Regions from separate parts of the Desulfurispirillum alkaliphilum genome, predicted to be linked through region 2. Evidence: riboswitches for the same ligand, from Rfam matches in the RefSeq annotation. Region 2 holds a riboswitch; each other region holds the start of a gene.
What was found. A riboswitch is a leader RNA that binds a small molecule or an ion and turns the genes downstream of it on or off. The one in region 2 is predicted to bind cobalamin.
Positions count from the first base shown of each region.

Region 1: linked by a shared signal. The riboswitch ahead of ACZ46I_RS09260 (TonB-dependent receptor domain-containing protein) and the one ahead of metE (5-methyltetrahydropteroyltriglutamate--homocysteine S-methyltransferase) in region 2 are both predicted to bind cobalamin.
Region 3: linked by a shared signal. The riboswitch ahead of cobT (nicotinate-nucleotide--dimethylbenzimidazole phosphoribosyltransferase) and the one ahead of metE (5-methyltetrahydropteroyltriglutamate--homocysteine S-methyltransferase) in region 2 are both predicted to bind cobalamin.
Region 4: linked by a shared signal. The riboswitch ahead of ACZ46I_RS10805 (hypothetical protein) and the one ahead of metE (5-methyltetrahydropteroyltriglutamate--homocysteine S-methyltransferase) in region 2 are both predicted to bind cobalamin.

Region 1 is NZ_AP042405.1:2,052,367-2,057,972, reverse strand. It holds gene cysS (cysteine--tRNA ligase) at 1-674, opposite strand, end outside; gene mltG (endolytic transglycosylase MltG) at 693-1,691, opposite strand; gene ACZ46I_RS09265 (hypothetical protein) at 1,699-2,340, opposite strand; cobalamin riboswitch at 2,681-2,861, shown strand; gene ACZ46I_RS09260 (TonB-dependent receptor domain-containing protein) at 2,967-4,817, shown strand; gene ACZ46I_RS09255 (cobalamin-binding protein) at 4,817-5,606, shown strand, end outside.
Region 2 is NZ_AP042405.1:1,575,229-1,580,834, forward strand. It holds gene metE (5-methyltetrahydropteroyltriglutamate--homocysteine S-methyltransferase) at 1-1,517, opposite strand, end outside; cobalamin riboswitch at 1,730-1,903, opposite strand; gene ACZ46I_RS07120 (alpha/beta hydrolase) at 2,171-2,815, shown strand; gene ACZ46I_RS07125 (alpha/beta fold hydrolase) at 2,800-3,120, shown strand; gene ACZ46I_RS07130 (Crp/Fnr family transcriptional regulator) at 3,290-3,976, shown strand; gene cooS (anaerobic carbon-monoxide dehydrogenase catalytic subunit) at 4,086-5,606, shown strand, end outside.
Region 3 is NZ_AP042405.1:1,971,806-1,977,411, forward strand. It holds gene ACZ46I_RS08890 (sirohydrochlorin cobaltochelatase) at 1-648, opposite strand, end outside; gene cobT (nicotinate-nucleotide--dimethylbenzimidazole phosphoribosyltransferase) at 645-1,706, opposite strand; cobalamin riboswitch at 1,957-2,147, opposite strand; gene ACZ46I_RS08900 (chemotaxis protein CheD) at 2,226-2,714, opposite strand; gene ACZ46I_RS08905 (PAS domain S-box protein) at 3,229-5,606, shown strand, end outside.
Region 4 is NZ_AP042405.1:2,400,217-2,405,822, forward strand. It holds gene ACZ46I_RS10790 (energy-coupling factor ABC transporter ATP-binding protein) at 1-690, opposite strand, end outside; gene cbiQ (cobalt ECF transporter T component CbiQ) at 683-1,432, opposite strand; gene cbiM (cobalt transporter CbiM) at 1,441-2,094, opposite strand; gene ACZ46I_RS10805 (hypothetical protein) at 2,081-2,557, opposite strand; cobalamin riboswitch at 2,711-2,888, opposite strand; gene ACZ46I_RS10810 (hypothetical protein) at 2,950-3,699, opposite strand; gene ACZ46I_RS10815 (ATP-binding protein) at 3,890-5,606, shown strand, end outside.

The DNA.
Region 1 (5,606 bases), 480 kb from region 2:
CCGCCGTGGATGTCAAAGACGCGGCCCAGGTGTTTGTGGCCCATGGCGGAGCACTCAATGTGCCAGCCGGGACGCCCGGCGCCAAAAGAGGCCTCCCATGAGGGTTCACCTGTTTTTTTGCCTTTCCAGAGGACGAAGTCAAGGGGGTTTTCCTTGAGGGGATTAACCTCGACCCGTGAGCCGCTCTGCAGGTCTTCCAGGGCCTTGTGGCTGAGTTTGCCATATTCGGTGAAGCGGTGAACCCGGAAGAAGATATCATCACCACCCTTGTAGGCGTAGCCGTTGTCCAGAAGCTTTTCAATCAGGGCAATCATTTCAGGAAGGTGCTCAGTGGCCCGTGGTGCGATGGTGGGCGGAAGCACATAGAGCGCCGCCATATCGCGGTCGTGCTCGCTGATAAAGCGCTCGGCCAGCGCTTTCCACTCTTCGCCATTTTCGCGGGCTCGGTTAATGATTTTGTCGTCTATATCCGTGTAGTTCTTGACAAAGGTGACTTCGAATCCGCGATAGCTCAGATAGCGGCGGATACTGTCAAAGGCGACCGCGCTGCGGGCGTGACCGATGTGGCAGTGGTCATAGGTGGTGACTCCGCACACATAGATGCGGGCTTTGCCGGGCTCTATGGGGATAAAGTCTTCCTTGCTGCTGCTCTGGGTGTTGTAGAGGCGTATCATGGCTGCTCCTGTGCTGGTTTATGGCTGATTGGCGCGCTGGGAGCGTATGAAGTCCCAGTATCGCTGGACATGGCGATTGTGCTCGGCAAGGGTGGTGCTGAATACATGGCCCGATTCCCCCGGGGCCGCGACAAAATACAGGTAGTTCGTCTGCGCGGGATTGGCGGCGCTGGCAATGGCGGCTTCGGAGGGCGAACAGATGGGCGTGGGCGGGAGCCCATGGCGGGTATAGGTGTTATAGGGGGTATCCTGCTCCAGGTGCCTGCGGCGCAGGCGATCCTCCAGGACGTCGTCATCCCCCAGACCGTAGATAACGGTTGGGTCTGCCTGCAGCCGCATTCTCCGCTCCAGACGGTTATGGAAGACCGAGGAGATCAGGGGCATTTCATCACGGTTGCCCGCTTCCTTTTCGATGATGGAAGCGAGGATCAGGATGTCCATCTTGCTCCATCCGGGGCGCTGGTAGCGCTCAAGGTGCTGGAGCGTCGTGTTGCTCATGCGCTGCACCAGTTGTGTCTCCGCGCTGTGCCGCGAGTAGGCGTAGGTTTCGGGGAAAAGCAGGCCTTCCGGGGTGGAGAAGAGCGCTGATGCTTCCACGGCATCCTGGACAAGCTGGTGGAAGAGGGTGGCGTCGAGGATGGGGTTCTGGTCAACGCTCATGAGGATATCGCGATAGGTTGTTCCTTCGGTGACCGTGAATGAACGCTGATAGGGGATGCCCTGCATGAGTATCGCCGACGCGCCTGCCAGTGATATTTCAGCGGGGAACAGGTACTCTCCGCTTTTCAGGGTGTTGCGGTGCAGGCGATTGTACAGCACAAAGGGGAGCTTTGACGGCAGCACTCCATCCTCTTCGAGGATGGAAGCGATCCGGTTGAGGGACGCGCCACGGGGTATTTCTGTGATAACGGGCTCTGCCAGCGGCAATGGCCTGTGAATGATGGAGGTATAGGCATAATAGCTTAGTGGGGCCCCCAGAAGCAGCAGGGCCAGCACTGTCAGTACAAGGGCTTTCATGTGGGTTTCACCTGATCAGGGGTTCTCTGTGGTTGCCGCAGAAGACGGCGGTCACAGGGGGAACTGGTGGAGTAACCGGCAGGGCGATGATATCTCCGGGGTAAAAAGTATACGCACTTCCCATCTGTCCTGCCAGAGGAAAAAGCATCCCGGAGTCGAAGGGAAGCACTTGTCTGCCTGCTGTCGTCTCCACTTCCAGGGCTTTGGGAGCCGAACACAGAAGGAAGCTCGAAAGCTGTAGCGTCTGCGCAGCATAACAGGGCGAGGCTGCGCACTGGTGGTCTGCCAGCCATGTGAACCCCAGGATACGCATCTGGCTGCTTGAGCCATAGCCGCATCGATTGCCGCAAACCAGGGCAATATGGAGAACTGGTTCACCCATGGAGGGCGCGAGGATATCCGTCCGGAAGTGGGCCGCGGATTTATGGTGGGTGACCTGTCCGTCGCTCTGAAGAAAGTAGATGTTTTCGCTGTAACAGAAGGGAATGCCTTCCAGTGAGGAAATGTCAGAGGTTTCGGGAGTTCTTATCCATTCATGGAAGAGGCTTCCCGCAATGGCCTGGACTCCGGTATGCTCCACCAGTCCGTAGCGCTCAACTTTGCTGCCCTGGCTTCGGAAGTGGAGGAATACCTGGTTGGTATGGTTCATGGGTGCAATTTTCATCGCGCCAAGATACGGGAAATATCGGGGAAAATGCAAGTAATGAGGTAAGCTTTCCCGTCAAGAGGACAGTTTAAAACGAGAACACTACTATAAAAGGACACCCACTTTTGGTGCCGCCTTCCGTGGTTAATCTCCCTTGCCTTACCTTGGCGGGCTTTGCGACCCCCGTGAGCGCAGCGAACGGGGGTGAGACCCTGCCTTTCCATTCGCGGTTCCTTTCGTGCCCTCCGTGCTTTCCATGGTTCACTTCTCCGGTTTCCCTGCCGCCCGCACTCAAGCGCCATGTGTGATGAGCACTTGACATCCCCCCGCTGCACTCTTTAAGCTGTTCGAGCTTTTTTCCGGTGTCCACAGGTGTGGATGAAAAGGGAAGAGGGGTGTAAATCCCCCGCGGACCCGCCACTGTAAGCGACGACAAGGGATCACATGCCACTGGCCACGGGCCGGGAAGGCGATCCGGAGGACGAATCGTGAGCCAGGAGACCTGCCGGAAAGGGTCACTACACTATCCTTCCCGGGTATGGAAGGTGGGTGCTGCAGGTCTATTGCTGAACACAGCCATAACGCCTCCTGCGTCCTCCCCACAACCGGGATACACAGGAGGCATTTTCATGCGTATTGGTTCCTTGTTGTATCCCGCTGCCATCAGTGCATCACTGATGTCCTTTGCAGCGGTATCCGTCCTTGCCGAAGAGGCAGCCCCCGTCAGACTGGAGACCACCGTCGTCACCGCCACCCGCACGGCCCAGACCGTGGATGAAACCCTGGCTTCGGTCACGGTTATCACCCGCGAGGAGATTGAGCGTGGCCAGTACCAGAGCCTGCCCGATTTGCTGGCGACCATTCCGGGGGTGCAGGTGAATCAGGATGGTGGTCTGGGGACAAACACCAGTATCTATCTGCGGGGTACGAGCACCAACCAGACCCTGGTGCTGGTTGACGGTATCCGCATTCGTTCGGCTACTACGGGAGCCGCTTCCCTCCAGTATATTCCCCTCAGTCAGATTGACCGCGTCGAGGTGGTACGCGGTCCCCGCTCCACCCTCTATGGGGCCGATGCCGTGGGTGGGGTTATTCAGGTGTTCACCCGCAGCGGCGAGGCCGGTACGCGGGGCGAGGTCACGGTGGGCGGTGGCAGCCACGGCACTGCTGAAGGGCGGGCCTTTTTTGCCACGGCCAGCGGCAACAGCCACTACAGCCTGGGTATCGGGCACCTGCGCAGTGACGGCATTGATGCCCAGAAGAACGATGTCCCCGACGCTTTTGGCTGGGGCAATACCCCCGATGAACCGGACAAGGATGGCTACCGGGAGGATTCCCTGAGTGTGCGCTTCGGCCATGAGTTTTCACCGGGCAATTCCCTGCAATTCACCGGGTTGCATGCCGAGGGTGAGAGCGAGTATGACGGCACAAGTCAGAACTCTGCCGACTTTATTCAGCAGGCCCTGGGCCTCACCCTGCACCTGCTGCCCACAGATACGCTCAGTGTGACTGCTCAGGCCAGCCAGAGCCAGGATCGTTCAGAAAACTTTCTGGATGGCACTTTCTCCAGCCTCTTTGACACCAAACAACAGCAGTTCAGCGTGCAGGGCGACCTCTTCCTGCGCGACAGCGACGTGCTTACCATCGGTAACGACTACACGAAGGACAAGGTGCGCAGCGACACGGACTACGACGAGCGCAGCCGCGATAACAGCGCCCTTTTCACCCAGTACCAGCTGGAGCATATGAACCACAGCATCCTGGTGGGTGTGCGCTACGACGATAATGAACAGTTCGGCAGCCACACCACGTACAACGCTGGCTATGGCCTGCGCCTTCCCCACGATCTGAAGCTGGACCTGAACTATGGTACGGCCTTCCGCGCCCCCACCTTTAACGAGCTGTACTACCCCGATCCCTGGGGTTGGGGCGGTGGAAACCCCGACCTGAAACCTGAGGAATCAACCAGTTACGAGATTTCGCTGCAGCAGTCCCTGCCGAATGCCTACTGGCGCACCAGTATTTTCCGCACGGAAATTGACAATATGATCAGCGGCTGGCCAGCGGAGAACATCAGTCGCGCCCGCATTGACGGGGTGGAACTGGATGGGGGCTACCGGCTGACCAGCCAGTGGAACATCAGCGCCGCCATTACCCTGCAGGATCCCAAAGACCGGGATTCGGGCAATCTTCTGGCCCGCCGCGCGGAGCAGATGGCGACGGTGAACCTGGATGGCGACTTCGGCAAGGCCCGCGTGGGCGTTACGGCCCAGGGCTTCAGCGAGCGCTACGACGATGGGGCCAACACGGTGCGCCTGCCCGGCTATGGGCTGCTGCACCTGCGGGGCGAGTATGACATTGCCCCCAACTGGCTCTTGCAGGCCCGTATAGAAAACGTTCTGGACAAGGAGTACGAAGAAGTGGCGACCTATAACACCCCCGGCCGCAGCGCCTATCTGTACGCCAGCTACCGCTTCTGATGAACGGCCGGACTGTCACCATACGGGCCCTGCTGGTCCTGCTGTGCCTCACCACCCTCCACTGGTCTGCCGTTGCGGGCCAGTGGACAGATGATATGGGGCGCAGCGTACGGCTGGACAGCCCACCCCAGCGCATTGTCTCCCTGGTGCCCAGTGTGACGGAAATCCTCTTCGCCATCGGGGCCGATGGGCAATTGGTCGGCGTAACTGACTTCTGCGACTATCCCGCCGAGGCGCGCCGCAAACCCCAGATGGGGGCCTACTCGGACCCCAGCCTGGAGGCCATTGTGGCCGCCCGCCCCAACCTGGTCTTCGCTTCGGCGGAGATGCACCGGCCCGGTTTTGTGGAGCGCCTGCAGCGCATGGGCATTGCGGTCTATGTGGTCAATCCCGGCACCATGGCGGAAGTGGTTGCTTCCCTGCGCGGCGTGGGCCGTGTGGCGGGCAGGGCTGCCCAGGCGGAAGAGCTGGCAACGTCCATGGAACAGCGCATCCGCGCGGTGGAGGAGCGGGCTGCCGGTAAGGTGCCGCCCCGTGTGCTCTTCAGCGTTATGGTCAATCCCCTGGTGGTGGCCGGACCCGGCACCATGACCGACGACCTGCTGCGGGTGGCGGGTGGCATCAATGTGGTGCCCGACGGCCCTTCCCGCTATCCCACCTGGGGCATCGAGGGGTTGCTGGCCATCGATCCCGAGGTGATTGTCGCCACGCCCCACACCGCCTATTCCACTTCCCACGAATACTTCCTGGCCTGGCCCCAGCTGCAGGCCGTACAGCAGAACCGCATTG
Region 2 (5,606 bases):
AAACAGAAACCCTCCAGGTGCTCAGCAAAGTACTCCACCATGTCGGTACGTTCGAATTCTCCATGCACAAAAACATCAAGGCCGGACTCTTCCTGGAAGTCAATGACCTGACAGATGTATTCCTTGATCGTCTGTTGATAATCTTCCGCGGTTATGTGCCCCTGGCGGAAGCGATGACGGACTGCCCGGATTTCCGGTGTCTGCGGGAAAGATCCTATGGTCGTAGTCGGCAGCAGGGGCAGGTTGAAACGTTCACTCTGGGCGAGGCGCCGCTGATCAGAGGTCTCCTGACGCACAGAGATTTCGGGGGTGAGGGCTTCCATCTGGTGTCGTACGGATTGACGCCTGACGCGTTTGCTGCCTGCCCGTGCCGCCAACGCCTGGCGATTCTCCTCGAAGGATGCCGCGACTGGTTTGCCGGCAAGGGCGGAGCGCAGCAGATTCAGTTCGCCGCACTTCTGGCGGGCAAAGGCAAGCCAGTTGAAAATTTCCGGATCCAGCTCATGCTCCAGTTCAAGGTCAACGGGAACATGGAGTAAAGAGCAGGAGGTTCCCAGCATGACCTGCTCTTCGCCAATCCACTGTGACGCGTATTCGGCTACCTCGCGTGCCTGGTCAAGATCGGTGCGCCACACATTGCGGCCGTCCACCAGCCCCAGAGAGAGATACCTGGATGTTGGCCACTGGCTCAGGAGGGCGGGCAGCTGATCCGGCGCGCTTACCATGTCGACATGCAGGCCAGCGACAGGCAGATCCAGAGCCAGTTCCAGGTTTTCTTCCAGGCCGCCAAAATAGGTGGCTACCAGTATCCGCGCCGGGTTTGCCGCGTTTTGCAGGCGCTTGTATACGGCCGTGAATTCAGCACGGGCCGCCCTGGGGAGATCACTGGCCAGGATGGGCTCATCCAGTTGAATCCACTGGCAGCAAGCGGCAAGTCGGGTGAGAATAGTCTCGTACACTGAGACGAGGGCATCCAGATGCTGCCAGCGGTCAAAACCTTCCACCGTCTCCTTGCCCAGGGCCAGAAATGTGAAGGGGCCGGGGAGTACGGGCTTGGCGGGAAAACCTGCCTGGATCGCCTCTTCAAGGTGATCAAAAAGATCACTGCTGGAGAGCCGGAACTGCTGCTTTGGAAAGAACTCCGGCACGATATAGTGATAATTGGTATTGAACCATTTCGTCATTTCCATGGCTGGAGCACTCGCATTGCCCCTCACTCCACGTGCCATAAAGAAGCGCGTATCCAGGTCTGCCTGTTCACCTTCCCGGCGGAAGCGTTCAGGTACTGCACCCACCATGGCGATCATGTCGAGCATGTGGTCGTAAAAGGAGAAATCTCCTACGGGCACCAGGTCAATACCGGCGCGCCTCTGAAGTTGCCAGTGCAGACGGCGCAGAACGCGGCCATCGGCCTGAAGGCTCTCCAGGGTGGCTGTTCCCTTCCAGTAGGCTTCAAGAATGGTTTTCAGTTCACGGCGTGAACCCATACGGGGAAATCCAAGTGTGTGCGTCAGCATAGTCAGCTCCTTTTCTGGAATTGGTACCCAAAGTAAAGGCACTGACAGCGCTCAGCGTGCATATTCCCGATGACGGACATACACGCAGAAAACGCAAAACCCATCCCCTGCTGGCAGGAAATGGGTGTAAGGAAGAGTTATCGCGAATCTGCAGCGGTGTTCAGCCATGAGCAGAATTCGTGTACCCCTGCTCTACACCCTGGCGCGAGGTGCTGTCAGGCCTGAGAACAGGGCGTCTTCTGGCTTCCGGCTTTTTTCGCTCCATGGCCTTCCCAGATAACTATCCAGTGACCATGCAGCATGTGTCCGGTTACAGCGGCGCGTCCGCGACGGATTTTCACCGTCTTCCGTTTCCTGCTCTCGAATCTGTAATGGGAGGGAGGGTTTTCACCAGTAATACGGGATCTGCCCTCATCTGTCTCTATGGATACCGCACTCTGGCATGGCAGGTCAACCGGTAAAATGCAATTGGAATGGCGTGCCATTCCTGGAGTCACGCTTTGGTGGTTCTGCCTTCTGCGGGCATGGACATTCTCAACGGAGGAAGGTATGGTGAATTTTCTTAGGAGGCATGTTTGCCTGGAGGTGTCATGGGCTCTCTGAGTTTTTCAGGTCGCCGTGTACAAGTGTTGCGTTTTCTGTTGGTGTTCTCAGTGATCCTGGGAGTTTACGCCGAAGTGTCCGCTGGGAGCCACGCGGTGGATATTCACCTGCAGACTGCCACGGGTACGCTGCGCGGTACCCTGCAGTTGCCGGAAGCGGCGGGGAAAACGGCGGCGGTGGCGCTGATTATTGCTGGTTCCGGTCCCACGGATCGCGACGGAAACACCGTGGGGCTGCCGGGGCGAAACAACAGTCTGAAGATGCTGGCTGAGGAGTTGGCGCGTGCGGGCTATGCTTCCGTGCGTTATGACAAGCGGGGCATCGGGGCCAGCAACCAGGCGGCACTGGATGAGTCGCAGCTACGGCTGGACACCTATGTTCAGGATGCCGCCAGCTGGATGGAAATGCTTGTCGCCGATTCGCGTTTTGACTGTGTTGTGGTTATCGGTCACAGCGAGGGAGCCCTGATCGGCATATTGGCAGCTCAGCAGCAGCCACACTGCGCCCGTGTCACCCTTGCCAGCCCGTCAGGAAGTGCCGCAGATCTGCTGCGCCACCAGTTTCCGGGCTTTTGCCGACGGATCTTGAGCGTGCAGCGGCGGCGATTATCCGGTCCCTCGAAATGGGGGAGACGGTGCCGGTTGTGCCGCAGGAACTGGCCCTTCTGTTCCGTGAGAGTGTGCAGCCATACCTGATCTCCTGGTTTCCTTACCAGCCTGCCGAGGAGCTGCAGAAACTGAGTACTCCCGTTGCCATCTTCCATGGGCAGACCGACATGCAGGTGCCGGTCGCTGAGGCTCAGGCGCTTCAGGCGGCGAATCCCGACGCGCGGCTTCATGTGATTCCCGGCATGAATCATATTCTCAAGCTGGTTGAAGACGATCCGCAGGCGCAGCGGATTTCCTATGAAAATCCGGATGTGCCGCTGGCACCGGAACTGGTGCGGCAGCTGGTGAATTTTCTGAATGAAGCCCTCGTGCCAGCAGAGGAGCTGCCATAGGCTCTGCGAACCTGCAGAACCCAGATATCCCATCCGGGAGCCGGTATGGCTGCTGTTGCCAGAATATGCAGAGGAGATAGCCCGCACGTGTCTGCGTGTTCCGTGGTTGATTCCTCCGGCGGCCTGTGTCACTGTACGGTCTTCTGAAGGCAGAGGCAGGAGGTTTCGTGTGCGCGGCGGCAAAAGCGACTCGGGTTTTCACACCATGAAGAATATGGCGGAGCTGCCCGCCGATCTGCTTGACACTTACCTGGAGCGATGTCAACGGCGAACAGCTGACAAAAATGGCATCCTCTTCGGCCCTCACGAGGCTCCCGACTTTATCTACATGGTGTTGCAGGGCAGTGTGCGCATCTTCCTGAGCTGCCCCAACGGCAAGGAATTCACCATATCCGTTTTGCAGCGCGGCGGTGTCTACAGCGGTCATGCGCGGGGGTTCGGCATGGCCATGGCCGCGCAGACCCAGATTGCCCTGGTGCATGTCAGCGATTTTCGCGAAATCATGGAGCAGAACCCGGCCTTTATGCTCAGTGTGGTGGCCATCCTGGGTGATGCCCTGAAAAATACGGTAAATATTATTGAAAACCTGGCATTCCGCGAGGTGGACAAGCGGCTCATGCACTACCTGGCTGAAGCCATTCGCCGCAGTGGAGAGCCGGTGCGCGAAGGTATTCTCCTGGATATGGGTCTGACCCAGGAGCAGATTGCCACGGCCATTGGCAGCACGCGGCAGACGGTCAGTTCCCAGCTGCGACAGCTGGAGAACAAAGGCATTCTGCGAACCCGCAGCCGGAAAATCCTCATCCTTCAGCCCGCGTATTTTCTGGAGAGCACGGCGGATTCCCCCTCCCTGTAGCCGCTTGCAAAAAATCCCCACAAGTGTCGTGCCGGTGACATTTTTCCCTTTGGTGTCTGTGCTAGATGATGCGTAACTCGATTTCTCTTCAAAATCTGGAGGTTACGCCATGAAGAAAGCACGTACCGTCGAAGAAGTGAGTATGGATCCGGCCGTGCAGCAGCTGCTGACCAAAGCGCGCCAGGAAGGTGTGGAAACGGCCTTTGATCGGGCCGATGCCCATACCGCCTGCGGTTTTGGCGCTACAGGCGTTTGCTGTAACCACTGCCTGGAGGGCCCCTGCCGCATTGCGCCCAATGGAAAAGGCCCCCAGCGGGGAATTTGCGGAGCCTCCCTGGATACCATCGTGGCCCGCAATTTTCTGATGAAACTGACCGAAGGCGCGGCTCCCCATGCCGAACATGGCCGTGAAGTTGCCCTGGCTCTGCTGGAAGCCGCAGAGGGCAAGGCGCCCTACGAAATCCGTGATCCCCAGAAGCTGCTGCGCGTTGCCGATGGTTTGGGCATTGAAACCCATGGGCGCGAGGTGAATGAAATTGCCAGGGCGGTTGCCCTGAAGGCGCTGGAGGACTTTCAGCAGCAGACAGGTGTCCTCAACTGGCTGCGGTATCGTGGACAGAAGAAGTCTGTTGCCAAGTGGGAGGAACTTGGGCTGCTGCCCGTCAACGCGCACCTGGAAATCGCCCAGTCTGTGACCAGGACGGCCATGGGCTGTGACGCCGACCCGCTGAACCTGTTGCTGGGTGGCCTGCGCATGGGACTGGTGGATGGGTATTCCGGTCTGCACATGTCCACGGATCTGCAGGATATCCTGTTCGGCACCCCTACGGCAGTCAAGGCGGAGTACAATATGGGTGTCCTGGACGCGAAGAAGATCAATATCGCCGTGCACGGTCACCTGCCCCTGCTGTCGGAAAAGATTGTCACCTGGGCGAAGCAGCTGCGACATGAAGCGCTGGCAGCCGGTTCCGAAGGGATCAATCTGGTTGGGGTCTGCTGCACGGGCAATGAGCTGCTGATGCGCCAGGGTGTCCCCGTCGCCACCAGCTTTTCCAGCCAGGAGCTGGTGATTGTCTCCGGCGTGCTGGAGGCCATGGTGGTGGATGTGCAGTGCATCATGCCCGGTATTCAGCAGGTGGCGGAGTGCTATCACACGGAAATCATCACCACCCTGCCCTATGTGAAAATCCCCGGTGCCCACCACGTGGACTTCCATCCCGACAATGCCGATGAAGCGGCTCAGGCCATTGTGCGTCGCGCCATCGCCAACTATGGCAAACGCAATCCCGATAAGGTTGCCATTCCCACCGTGAAAACCGAAGCCTACGCCGGATTTTCCGTGGAGCAGATCGTCGGTGCCCTGAGTGCCCTCAATGAACAGAACCCGCTGGCCCCACTGCTGGATGCCATCGTCTCTGGCCAGATTCGTGGCGTGGCGGCTATTGTCGGCTGCACCAATCCCCGCGAGCAGCAGAACGTGGGCAATGTGGCCGTGGCCCGCGAGCTGCTGAAACACAATGTACTGGTAGTGGCTACCGGCTGCTCTGCCCACTCCCTGGCCAAACACGACCTGATGAATGAAAAGGGCCTGGAGTACTGTGGCGAAGGCCTGCGTACCGTGCTGAAAGCG
Region 3 (5,606 bases), 400 kb from region 2:
TTCAAAGTCGGGCAGGCCTTCCACCAGGCCAATGCAGACGGGGATGCCATACTGGCGGCGCAGCAGAATTTCCAGCTCGTAGTAGGCGCCCTGGGCCATGTGTTCGTTGCCGTGGCCCATGTAGACCAGGGCGGCTCCGGCGGCGCGGGCGGCGTCGATATCGGGTTTGAGGGCCGCTACCAGGGCGTCAAGCTGCTCACGGTGGTGAAAGGAACCCAGCAGGGGCTTGCCGATGGCGACTTTGGCGAAGGGCTGCAGGTGGGGTTTATGGGCCCTGATGGCGCCCAGGGCTTCCACGCAGGCCGCCAGGTCGCGGTATTCCTCGCCATCGACGATCAGCACGGGCTGCACCACGATGTTGCGGCAGCCTTCATGCTGCAGATCGGCCATGGCGCCCAGCACGTTTTTGACGGCAAAGATCTGCTGGGGAATGTTCGGGTGGTCACGGCGATATGCCGCGTCGGCGGCGCGCTCATGCCACTTGCGGCGGATGAAGTTGGAGGTGAAGGCCAGGCGGACGGGGATGCCGGGATAGCGCTGCTCGATGTCCAGCAGCATGGCCAGGATGGGTTCCAGGGTGGCGGGGTAGGTGGTGCCGAAGGCCGCCAGAACAATGGCGTTTTGGGGAACGGATTCGGGGTGTTTCATGGTCGTATATCCACCAGGTAGTCGCGGTTGATCATGGCTTCATCGAAGGTGGCCATGGTGCTCAGCATACTGAGGGCCGCATCCACAATGCCGAAGGCCAGGGGGCAGCCGGTGCCTTCGCCGAGGCGCATGTCCAGGTGCAGCAGGGGCTCCAGCTGCAGTTCCGCCATAATGCGGACGTAGCCGGGCTCCGCCGAGCGGTGGGAGGGGATCAGGTACTCCCGCACCAGCGGATTGAGGCGGCAGGCCACCAGGGCGGCGGCGGCGGAGATAAAGCCGTCGATCACCACGGGGACTTTACTGTGGGCAGCGCCCAGAAAGCAGCCCACCATGCCCGCCACGTCCAGTCCGCCCACTTTGGACAGTACATCCAGGGGGTCGGCGGGGTCCGGCTGGTGCAGGGCCAGGGCGGCGCTGATGACCTGTTTTTTGCGGGCCAGCGCTTCGTCGGTGATACCGCCCCCTTTGCCCACGGCCTCGTCGGCGCTGGCTCCGGTCAGGGCCATGAAGATGGCGCTGCTGCAGCTGGTGTTGCCGATGCCCATTTCGCCAGTGCCGATCAGGTTATAGCCTTCGTGTGCCAGTTCCTGAACCACCTGGATGCCGGTGAGGACGGCCTGTTCGGCCTCGTGGCGCTCCATGGCCGCTTCTTTGGCGAAGTTGGCGGTGCCGGGGCGCACTTTGCGCGCAATCAGGCCGGGGTGGGATATGTTTGGTTTGATGCCGATATCCACCACGCGCACATCGGCTCCATTGGCGTTACTGAGCACGCAGATGCCCGTCAGGTTTTTGAGCATGTTGATGGTCTGAATGGCGGTGACTTCCTGGGGAGCGCAGGCGATGCCCTCTTCCACGATGCCGTGGTCAGCGGACATGACGATGGTGCACTTTCTGCGGGGGGCGGGGGTGATGGTGCCACTGATGGCGGCCACCTGGGCGGCGATGGATTCCAGCCTGCCCAGGCTGCCCAGGGGTTTGGCCAGGCTGTCGATGCGGGCCTGGGCGGCAGCGCGGATTTCAGCGCTGGGGGCGGTGATGGTGTCGATGATGGGCTTCAGCACGGGTTGCCTCCCGTGGTGTCCGGGGCGGTTCGGGTGGCACCAGGGGAATTCGAGGGAAACATCCGCTGCCATGGCAAGGCTGACAGCGGGATACAAGCAAAAAAAGCTGGCATGAAAAAGCCTCCTGCGTTGTATCCCGGGCAAGCAGGGGAACACAGGAGGTACACGTTGCGAGCAAAACCCGAAAATGTCCGAACCGGCACCCACCTTCCATACCCGGGAAGGGTTGAGTACACAGGTCTGCCGTGCAGCCTGTGTGATTCCGGCAGGTCTCCTGACTTGCGATTCATCCTCCCGATCGCCTTCCCAACCTGAGAGGCCAGTGGCAAAGTGATCCGTCGTCGTCGCTCACAGTGGCGGGTCCGTGGGGGAGTTGCACCCCGCTTCCCTTTTCATCTGACACGGGCAGTGCCAGACACCGGAATCTGTTGCTGTTTCTTTTACCGAAAGCGGGCGTTACTGTCAAAGCCATTCAGTGGGGGCGGAAGAAAAGTGTCTGCATCGGCAACTCTCCTGTCACAGGCACTCGGGAAGCGTGGGCAGGCGTTTGAGCAGAACCTCTCCGCTGGCGCAGTTGATGAAGACTTTACGGCCATTGATGCCTCCGGTTTCCTGGTGGCTGATGGGGTAGCCAAGTTCGCGCAGCAGGGTGAGGGTAACTTCCACATTGAGCTCTCCGACGCTTATCCAGGCGTGACGCCTTGGCTGGTTTGCCATGCGGCTGCCGCCAAAGACGCTGACGGTGAGTTCGTGGGGTTTGACGCCACGGGAGCGGAAGGCGTCATGGAGAAAGCGCACACAGCCATCGGCGTACTTCAGGGGAGTGGTGGTGCTGGCCTGGCCGATGGAGGGCATCAGGGCATGGGTGATGCCGGTGATCTTCAGGCGCGGGCTGTGCATGATCACGCAGACGCAGGAGCCAAGGATGGTGTAGATGGTCTGAGGATGTTCACCGATAAGGGCCTCGGCTGGTTTGAGGCAGATGGCTTGGCTCAGTTTCCGCATGGTGCTTTCCGGTACTCTTGCGTGTTGGAGGTGTGATGCCATTCGTAAGCGTATCCATGAACTTCCCCGGCCACTTGGTGTGCTCCCGGAATGGCGGGAAAAGGTTCAGCAGGCTGCTGAAAAACCCTCATCTGCGGTGTTGCCCGCCGTCGCGCGTCATTGCAACGTACGGGAAGTACGCTTCATTCCACGCTCCGCGAGCGCCTTGCCCCTGAGCATTTTTCAATTGCCTGCGTATTTTTAAGTATTTCAGCAAGCTGTTGCCATCGTGAGGAGTTCCGGGAATTCTCGCACACCAGGCGGGGAATGGCACGGGGAAAATAAAAAAATGGCTGCATGCCTGAATGGCCTGGAAAACGGTACGCTGAATATATTCTGCATTCCTACTGGAAGCATGGGTAAAGAATGGATAATTTGCCATGGAATAAGTTGATAAAAAGATATTGCAGAGACTTTCTCGGAACAGGTACAACACAGGTTCGGGCTCACTGAAAATGAAAGTGGTGAGAGGAACATGCGTATACCTGTGATCTGTATCGTGCTCTGCATGTCCGTGTCGGTGGCTTCTGCTGAGGCCATTTTCTCCTATGGTGCCTTCCGCGACCATGGCTCTGCCATGCTGCTGATTGATGAACAGACGCGCACTATTCTGGATGCCAATCAGGCGGCTGTGGATTTCTACGGTTATGATATTGATACCCTGCGCCGGATGCACATGGGACAGATCAATATTCTGCCCGATGCCTCGGCGCAGCGGGCACTGCAGCTGCATCGTGAAGCGCCTACGCAGTACGCGCACTTTCAGCACCGCCTGGCTTCGGGGGAAATCCGGCAGGTGGAGGTTTTTACCTGGCTGTTTGAGCGACAGGGCCGAAAGGTTCGGCTTTCGACGGTCAGGGATCTCTCCGCTGGCAGTGACCTGATCTACCTGCTGGATCGAGTCTACACCCAGGATCGCTTTGCCGAGCAGATTGCGGGATTCGGGCACTGGACACTGGATCGAAACTCCATGCGGATTTTCCTCACCGAGGGGGCGGCGGCCATACTGGGCATTGGGGACAAGCAGATCTCCTATGACGAATTTCACGCCATGGTGGTGCCCGAGGATCGCATCACCCTGGACCACTTTCACCAGAACCTGCTGGAATTTGGTATGCGCAGTGAACAGACGCTGCAAATTACCCGGGCTGATGGCAAAAGCGCTTTCGTGCGTATCTTTGCCAGTTATGATCCCTTTACCAACGTGCTCACCGGCGTGATCAACGATATCACGGAACACACCCGGACCCTGGATCGTCAGCAGCACCAGGCGACGCTGTTTATCATCGTCCTTGGCGTTCTGGTCGTCGGCCAGTTTGTTATCATTAACCTGCTGATGCATTTTCGCAAACTGCGGAAGCGGGCGGAGAGCAACCTGCAGGAGCGGGAGACGGAACTCTCCTCGCTGGTGGCATCCATGCAGGATATTCTCTTTGTCTTTGACCAGGATGGACACATCCGCAGCTTTCATGCTCCCGATCCCGAGTCGTTGCTCAGCTCGCCGAAAAAGTTCCTGGGGAAACACTTTCAGTCGGTTCTCCCAGCGGCAGTATCCTGCAAGCTGGAGCAGGCCCTGGATGAGGTCAATGCCACCGGCCTTCCCAGTCAGTTTTCCTACAGCCTTGACCTCCATGGTCAGAAACGCCACTACCTGGCGCTGGTAAGCCAGATGCGCGGCAGTGCCAGTGGCAGCTGCGGCTATCTGGCGGTGGTTCGCGATGTCACCACTCAGGAGCAGTCCCGCCACCTGCTGGCTCTGCAGGAAAAGCAGTTCCGCGCGCTGGTGGAAAACACCCAGGACCTGGTTCTCCGCTTTGACCGCGACGGGCGTATTCTCTTTGCCAATATCGCCTTTGAAATGACAACGGGTTTTGCCCGAGAGGATTTCAGCGGAAAGACCCTGCAGCAGATCAGCTTCGCCGATGATATCGAGAAGCTGCTGCGTCTTTCCATTGAGGATGTTTTTACCAGTGGCATCCCCAAAGTCATTGAGTTCAGCTATATGGGTATGGTGGAGCTGCAGTACTTTGAGTGCCAGATTACGCCGGAAATCGATCTGGAGTGTGACATCGTCTTCGATTCTGAGACGGCCCTGTGCTTTGATACGGTGCTGGCGGTGTGTCGTGATATCACCGCCCGCAAGCGCAACGAGGACGGCATCAGACGCTCCCACAGCTTTTTCCTCTCGCTGCTGGACAACTTTCCCACCATGGTCTGGCGTACTGGGCCTGCGGGCCACTACGACTACTTCAACAGCACCTGGCTGGCGTTTATTCCCACCGATGTCAGCACTCCCTTTGAGGGCAACATCAATCAGCTCATTCACCCCGATGACTACGACCGCTACACCGAGGCTTTCTGGAAGGCCTTCCATGCCCGGGAAAACTTTGAACTGGAATACCGGCTGCGCCACCACAGCGGCGAATACCGGGAAATTCTCGACGTTGGACGGCCCATCTACGACCTTGATGATGTTTTCGCTGGGTTTATCGGCACCTGTTATGACATCAGCGAGCGCTTCCGCGCCGAGGAACGGCTGCGGGAAAAGGACAAGCTGCTGCTGATCCAGTCACGTCAGGCTGCCATGGGCGAGATGATCGGCAATATTGCCCACCAGTGGCGCCAGCCCCTCACCTCGCTGTCCACCACCCTGGAGGAGATTCAGGACGCCCGCGAATTCGGCGAACTCACCGATGCGTATTTTGACAGCATGGTGAGCAAGTCCATGGAGGCCATCGATTACATGTCACGCACCATCGACGACTTCCGCAACTTCTTCAAGCCCGACCGCGAGAAGGTGCCCTTCTGCCCCGAAGGGGTGCTGAAGCGCTCCCTGGCTTTGATCGATGCCAG
Region 4 (5,606 bases), 820 kb from region 2:
CATCAACCCTTCATCGGCCATAATCGCTCGGGGTTCGCCATCGGCCACGATAGCACCATCATCTATCAGGATCACCCTGGTACAGACCTCCAGAATCAGCTCCAGGTCGTGGGAAGCCAACAGCATGGCGTGGCGAGAGCGTTGCAGCAGACCGATAAGCTGGCGGCGAGAGCGTATATCGAGACTGGCACTGGGCTCATCATAGAGCACCAGACGGGGCTCCATGGCCAGAGCACCGGCGATGGCAACCATGCGCTTCTGGCCCACGGAAAGATGGTGCACCGCCTTCTGGGCAAACGCGGATGTTCCCGTCCGCTCCAGAGCGTCAGCTACCCGCTTTTCCACAGTGACATTATCCAGCCCCATGTTGCGAGGACCAAATGCCACATCTTCACGAACTGTCGGGCAGAAGAGCTGATCGTCGGACTGCTGAAAGACCAAAGCCATGTCAGGATGAAACTGCCCGATTCGCAATGGCTTTCCCATAAAGTCAATACAGCCCTGCTCTGCCGCGAGAATACCGCTGATCAGCAGAAACAACGTACTCTTCCCTGCTCCGTTGGGCCCGATCACACCGACTTTTTCTTCAGGCAGAACTTCCAGATTCAGAGCTCTGATGACATGGGGCGTATCGGGATAGGAGAAGCACAGCCCTTCAATACGCAGTACCGGAGTATGAGATTCAGCCATGGGAATATCCTGCCTGTAATTGAAGAAATATAATAAACGCGCAGACCACAAGCACCAGCCCCAGCAACACCAGGTGGCGCCAGGGAGGAAACGGGTGACCTGTCGGTCTGCCCAGGTGGTAGCCACGCAGGATCATCGCCTGGTAGACCCGCTGGGAACGCTCATGGCTGCGCAGAAACAGACTGCCCCACAGCCAGGCCATGGTGCGCAGTGACAGAAGTGACCATGGTTTTATCGAGTAACCGCGCAGGGTCATGGCGGTGGTCATGCGTCCATGGTCATCGGCAATGACATGGAAATACCTCAGCACAAGCCCGGCCATATCGGCCATCACCGGCGGCAGCCCCAGGGACTTCAAGGTATTTATTGTTACCTCCAGGGGCATGGTTCCTATCATCGCGAACACCACCATCATGATGGCATAAAAGCGGGCCGCAATCAAAAGAGCGGCGTGCGTCCCCTCACGGGAGACACTGACCATCCCGAGATCCAACAGCACCGTCTGGCCACCAGCAAAGGGGAGGAAAATCACCATGGCCACAATAATGAACGATGGCAGACGCAGACGGTTGAAGAGGGCCATTGGCCCAAGGCCCGCCAGCACTGAACACGCAAACCCAACCCCCAGAATCAGTGGCAGCAAATGCAGCGCTTTGACAAAGGAAAAGCTGAAGGCCAGCACCAGGGCAGCCAGCAAACGACAACGCGGATCCCAACGGTGGAGAAAACAAAAACACCCCATGGATCGTGCTATGCCTCCATGTTTTCGTCGAGCAGCGCAGGGCTGGTTCGCTGAAAATAGTGCACCAGCCAGGCACAGAAGGCACCCTCCAGGAGGACTAAAGGAATATGCACCAGCACCAGGACGAGCAGAGCCGCCCGTTCAGCGGCAGCGTCTATATGTACTGGCATCCACAGGAGTACGGTTGATGCAAAAATGATGACTGCCAGCACCGACCCCAGGGAGCCCACAAAAAAAGCCAGTCCGAGATACAGGTGGTTGCCGCCACGCATGGCCACAGGACGCATCATCCGATAAACCCCACTGGCCACCAGTGCAGGAATACCAATGATCAGGGAATTTATGCCTATGGTGGTCAGCCCGCCATGGCCCAGCATGATTGCCTGCAGAAAAATGGCGATGACCACCGCTGGCAGCGCGTAATAGCCCAGCATAACACCCAGTATGCCACTGAGCATAAGGTGCGCGCTGGTGGGAGGGATGGGAATATGCACAGTGGAGAGGACGAAGAAAGCTGCCGTAAACAGCGCCGCGCGGGGAATCCCTTCCCGGGGGTCTGCCATGCGGTTGATTCTTGCCACTGCCACCGCCGTCAGGCCAATAGTGAGCGCAAAGGCTCCAACAGTTACCGGCAGTGGCAATATGCCGTCAGGAATATGCATGACTCTTCTTTCCTTTGCGGAAATAGAGCGCCGTTCCCACAGCACCCCAGACGACCAGGCCGAACATGAGAAGGGTGCGCAGTCTTCCTGTTTCTGTACGGGAAGTAATGGTAATATCCTCATCGCCCAGATCAACATGGATCATGGCCCCATGGCCCGCCTGTCGCAGCTGAATGCTCCAGGTACCTGAAATCTGCTGATCCGGGGTAACGCGCACATGCCCCTGCTCATCGGCCACAGTGGTCAGCCAGGGCGTGCGGGGATTCTGAGGCGAAAAGACCACCACCTGGGCGCCAGCCATGGGCGTGCCATCCTCATAGATAGCTTCCACGAAGATCACCCTCTGGATTTCCGTACGGGTAACCACACCATGGGCATGGGCAATACCCGAGCTCAACAGAAAAGCACAGAGAACCAGCAGGGCAAACCGCATTGACACGGTAGTGCCCGAAACGATTACCATCGGTGATATTCCGGAATATCTGGGGGAACAACAAGAGCTCGCACTGGACATAAAAAAGCCTCCTGGGATCTGCCCCGGATACGGAAGAACCCAGAAGGCGTCGTGGCTGTTAACCCCAACGTCTCTGCGCACCCGCCTTCCATACCCGGGAAGGGTCGTGTGTACTTTCCGGCAGGTCTCCTGGCTTGCGAATCATCCTCCAGATCGCCTTCCCGGCACGGGCCAGTGGCTTGTGATCCATCGTCATCGCTTACAGTGGCGGGTCCGCGGGGGATTTGCACCCCTCTTCCCTTTTCACCCGGATACGGGCACCGAAAATGAGAACTAAACGTGTTTACGGTACCTGTACCCATTTGTCAAGATACCTGCCATTGCACCTCTTCAGCAGTGACTCAGTGCCATTGGACACTGCAGTGTCCTTCGCCGGCATGACCCACATGCATACCCTGAAGCTTCAGTCTGTCAGCGCCAGCGGCGAAAACAGCAAAGCCGATACCTTCGAGATTCACATCATCGTCAGCATCCTTGTCGGCTCTGCCGAATATATGATCAAAGTGAAACGTCATTTCCAGATCACCGTCTTCGTCCTTACTGACAAATCCTTTGCGCTCATCACCCACAAATTCGCCACAGCGATAGGTGGCAACGTCATCGGAAGTTATCTGAAAGCTGACACTGCGACCATCCTTCCGGGCGGTGCCAATCAGCACCATAGACGCTCCCTTGAGCATGCCCGACTCCGCCTTGACAACCTGCCAGGAAAGGGCATTGTAGTGACCAGGCGTGACGTTCTCAACGACACCTACCAGCACTGGTGGCTCTTCCACGCTGCCGCGGGCCAGGTCAACCACATGAACCCCTTCCAGGGAAGCCTTGGCGCTGTAGGTGATGGCATCGGCCACCTCGGGGTCAAAGGGCGGGGTAGTCTGGTAGGCCGTGATATTCTGGAGCACCACAAAGGCGTGGTCAAAATTCAGCTGCCAGCCATCCTTGGTGAGTTTCGGACTCATAAACCCCTCGGTTATCAGTTCTTCGCCATTGGCAAAGAATTTCAGCGTTCCGGCAGAAGCCATGCTGAAGCATGACAGCAGCGCCAGGGTGCTGGCCAGGAAAAGCCCGGTAGATCGCATTGTTTTCTTCATGGAAAATCTCCCTGCAACGTGCATATACACGGTATTTCCTGCCACAACTACGCTTTATCGCTCGAAAAAGTCAAGAAAAATATTACGAAATTTATTTTCGTGTCACCCCGTAGTATTCATAAAAATCGGTTTCATTTTGGTTTTGTCACTTCATGCGCTATATTGCGGGGAACTGACGCGTGGAGGAGAGATGACCAGATACAGAATCAGAAGGCAGGTACTTGTTCCTCTGACCCTCACCTTTATTGTGCTTGTCAGCGCTTTCGTGTACGCCAGCTACCAGATTCGCCTCGATGATTATGCAAACAGCCTTGATAACCGGTATCAGCGGGTGCAGAGTATTCTCACCAGCCTGCTGCAGAATCGTAGTCTTACCATGCTCTCCATTACCGAGTTCATCGCTGACCGTCACCGCTTTCAGGAGGCAATGATCCAGAAGGATCGCGATGCATTGATTCTGCACGGAGCAACACTCTTTGAGCGAATATCGGCGGGACAGAACATCACCCACTTCTATTTCCATGACGCCGCGGGCTCAACGTACCTGAGAATCTATGACCCCGAGAATACGCGGGAATCCGCACCGCGCCACACAAAGCTTAGCGCCATGGAAACCGGAAAGCCTTCATGGGGACTTGAGCTGGGTGGCTCGGGTACGTTTACCTTGCGCATCGTCTACCCCTGGTTCATTGAAGGAGAGCTTGTTGGCTATATTGAGCTGGGTCAGGAGATCGACTCCATCCTCCATGAACTGCAGTCCATTACGCAGATTGATTTTCTCATTGCCCTCTATAAGTCCGCCCTGAATCAGCAGGAGTGGCAGGATGGCATGACGCTGCTCGGTCGGGATGGGCATTGGGAAATGCTTCCGGATATGGTTGTCATTGACCAGACCCTGGCCATACCGGAGGAACTTGTTCAGGAAATCATGGCAACGGACTCCCTGTACTCCGATTATGGCAAGACGCTCCAGATCCATGACAGTACCCTGCTGGCCCGCGCTTTTGTATTGAAGGATGTGGCCGGAGACCATGTCGGCGAATTTGTTATTTTCAAGGATATGACCCTGGAAGTCAGCTCCTTTCGTCAGTTCACTGCCCGGGTCGTGCTCTTCAGCAGCGCGCTCTGCATGGGCCTCTTTGTTTTCGCGTTTTCCGTACTGGGCAGAGTTGAGCGGCGGCTGCAGCACGCTCACCTGCTTCTGGAGCAGGAAGTGGACAATCAGGCACGGGCCAATCTGCAACTGGAAAGGGAAGTCCGCGAACGCGCCAGGGCTGAAGAGAATCTACGTGTGCTGAACGAGAATCTTGAGGAGCGGGTTGAAGAGCGAACGGCCAAACTTCATGAATTAAACCTTGACCTGGAAAAGGCCTATAACGAGCTGCAGGCGCAGCAGGCCACGATCCTGCAGCAGGACAAAATGGCCTGCATCGGTCAACTGGCTGCCGGCGTCGCCCACGATATTAACAATCCCATCGGCTTTGTCAGCGGCAACCTGGAAGTACTGCAGAAGTATCATGGTATCTTCACCCAGTACCTGGAAAAAGAAGCTCATTTCCTTGCGGAGAGTCCGCAAATGGCGGCAACCATAGCCAAGCTGCGAGCGGATTGCCGCGTCGAAGCCATTATGGGGGATTTCAGGGATATCCTGGACGAGTCACTTGAGGGAACAGAGCGCGTCAGTCGCATCGTTCAGAACCTGAAGGGATTCGCCAGGCCAGAGGGCTCTGAGATTCAAATGACCGATATTCACGAGTGTCTGGAAAGCACCATAGGGATCATCAACAATGAAATCCGTTACAAAGCTGAGCTGATACGGGATTACGGCGATCTTCCCCTGATTCCCTGCTATCCTCAGCAGCTGAACCAGGTATTCATGAATCTGCTCATAAATGCCGCCCAGGCCA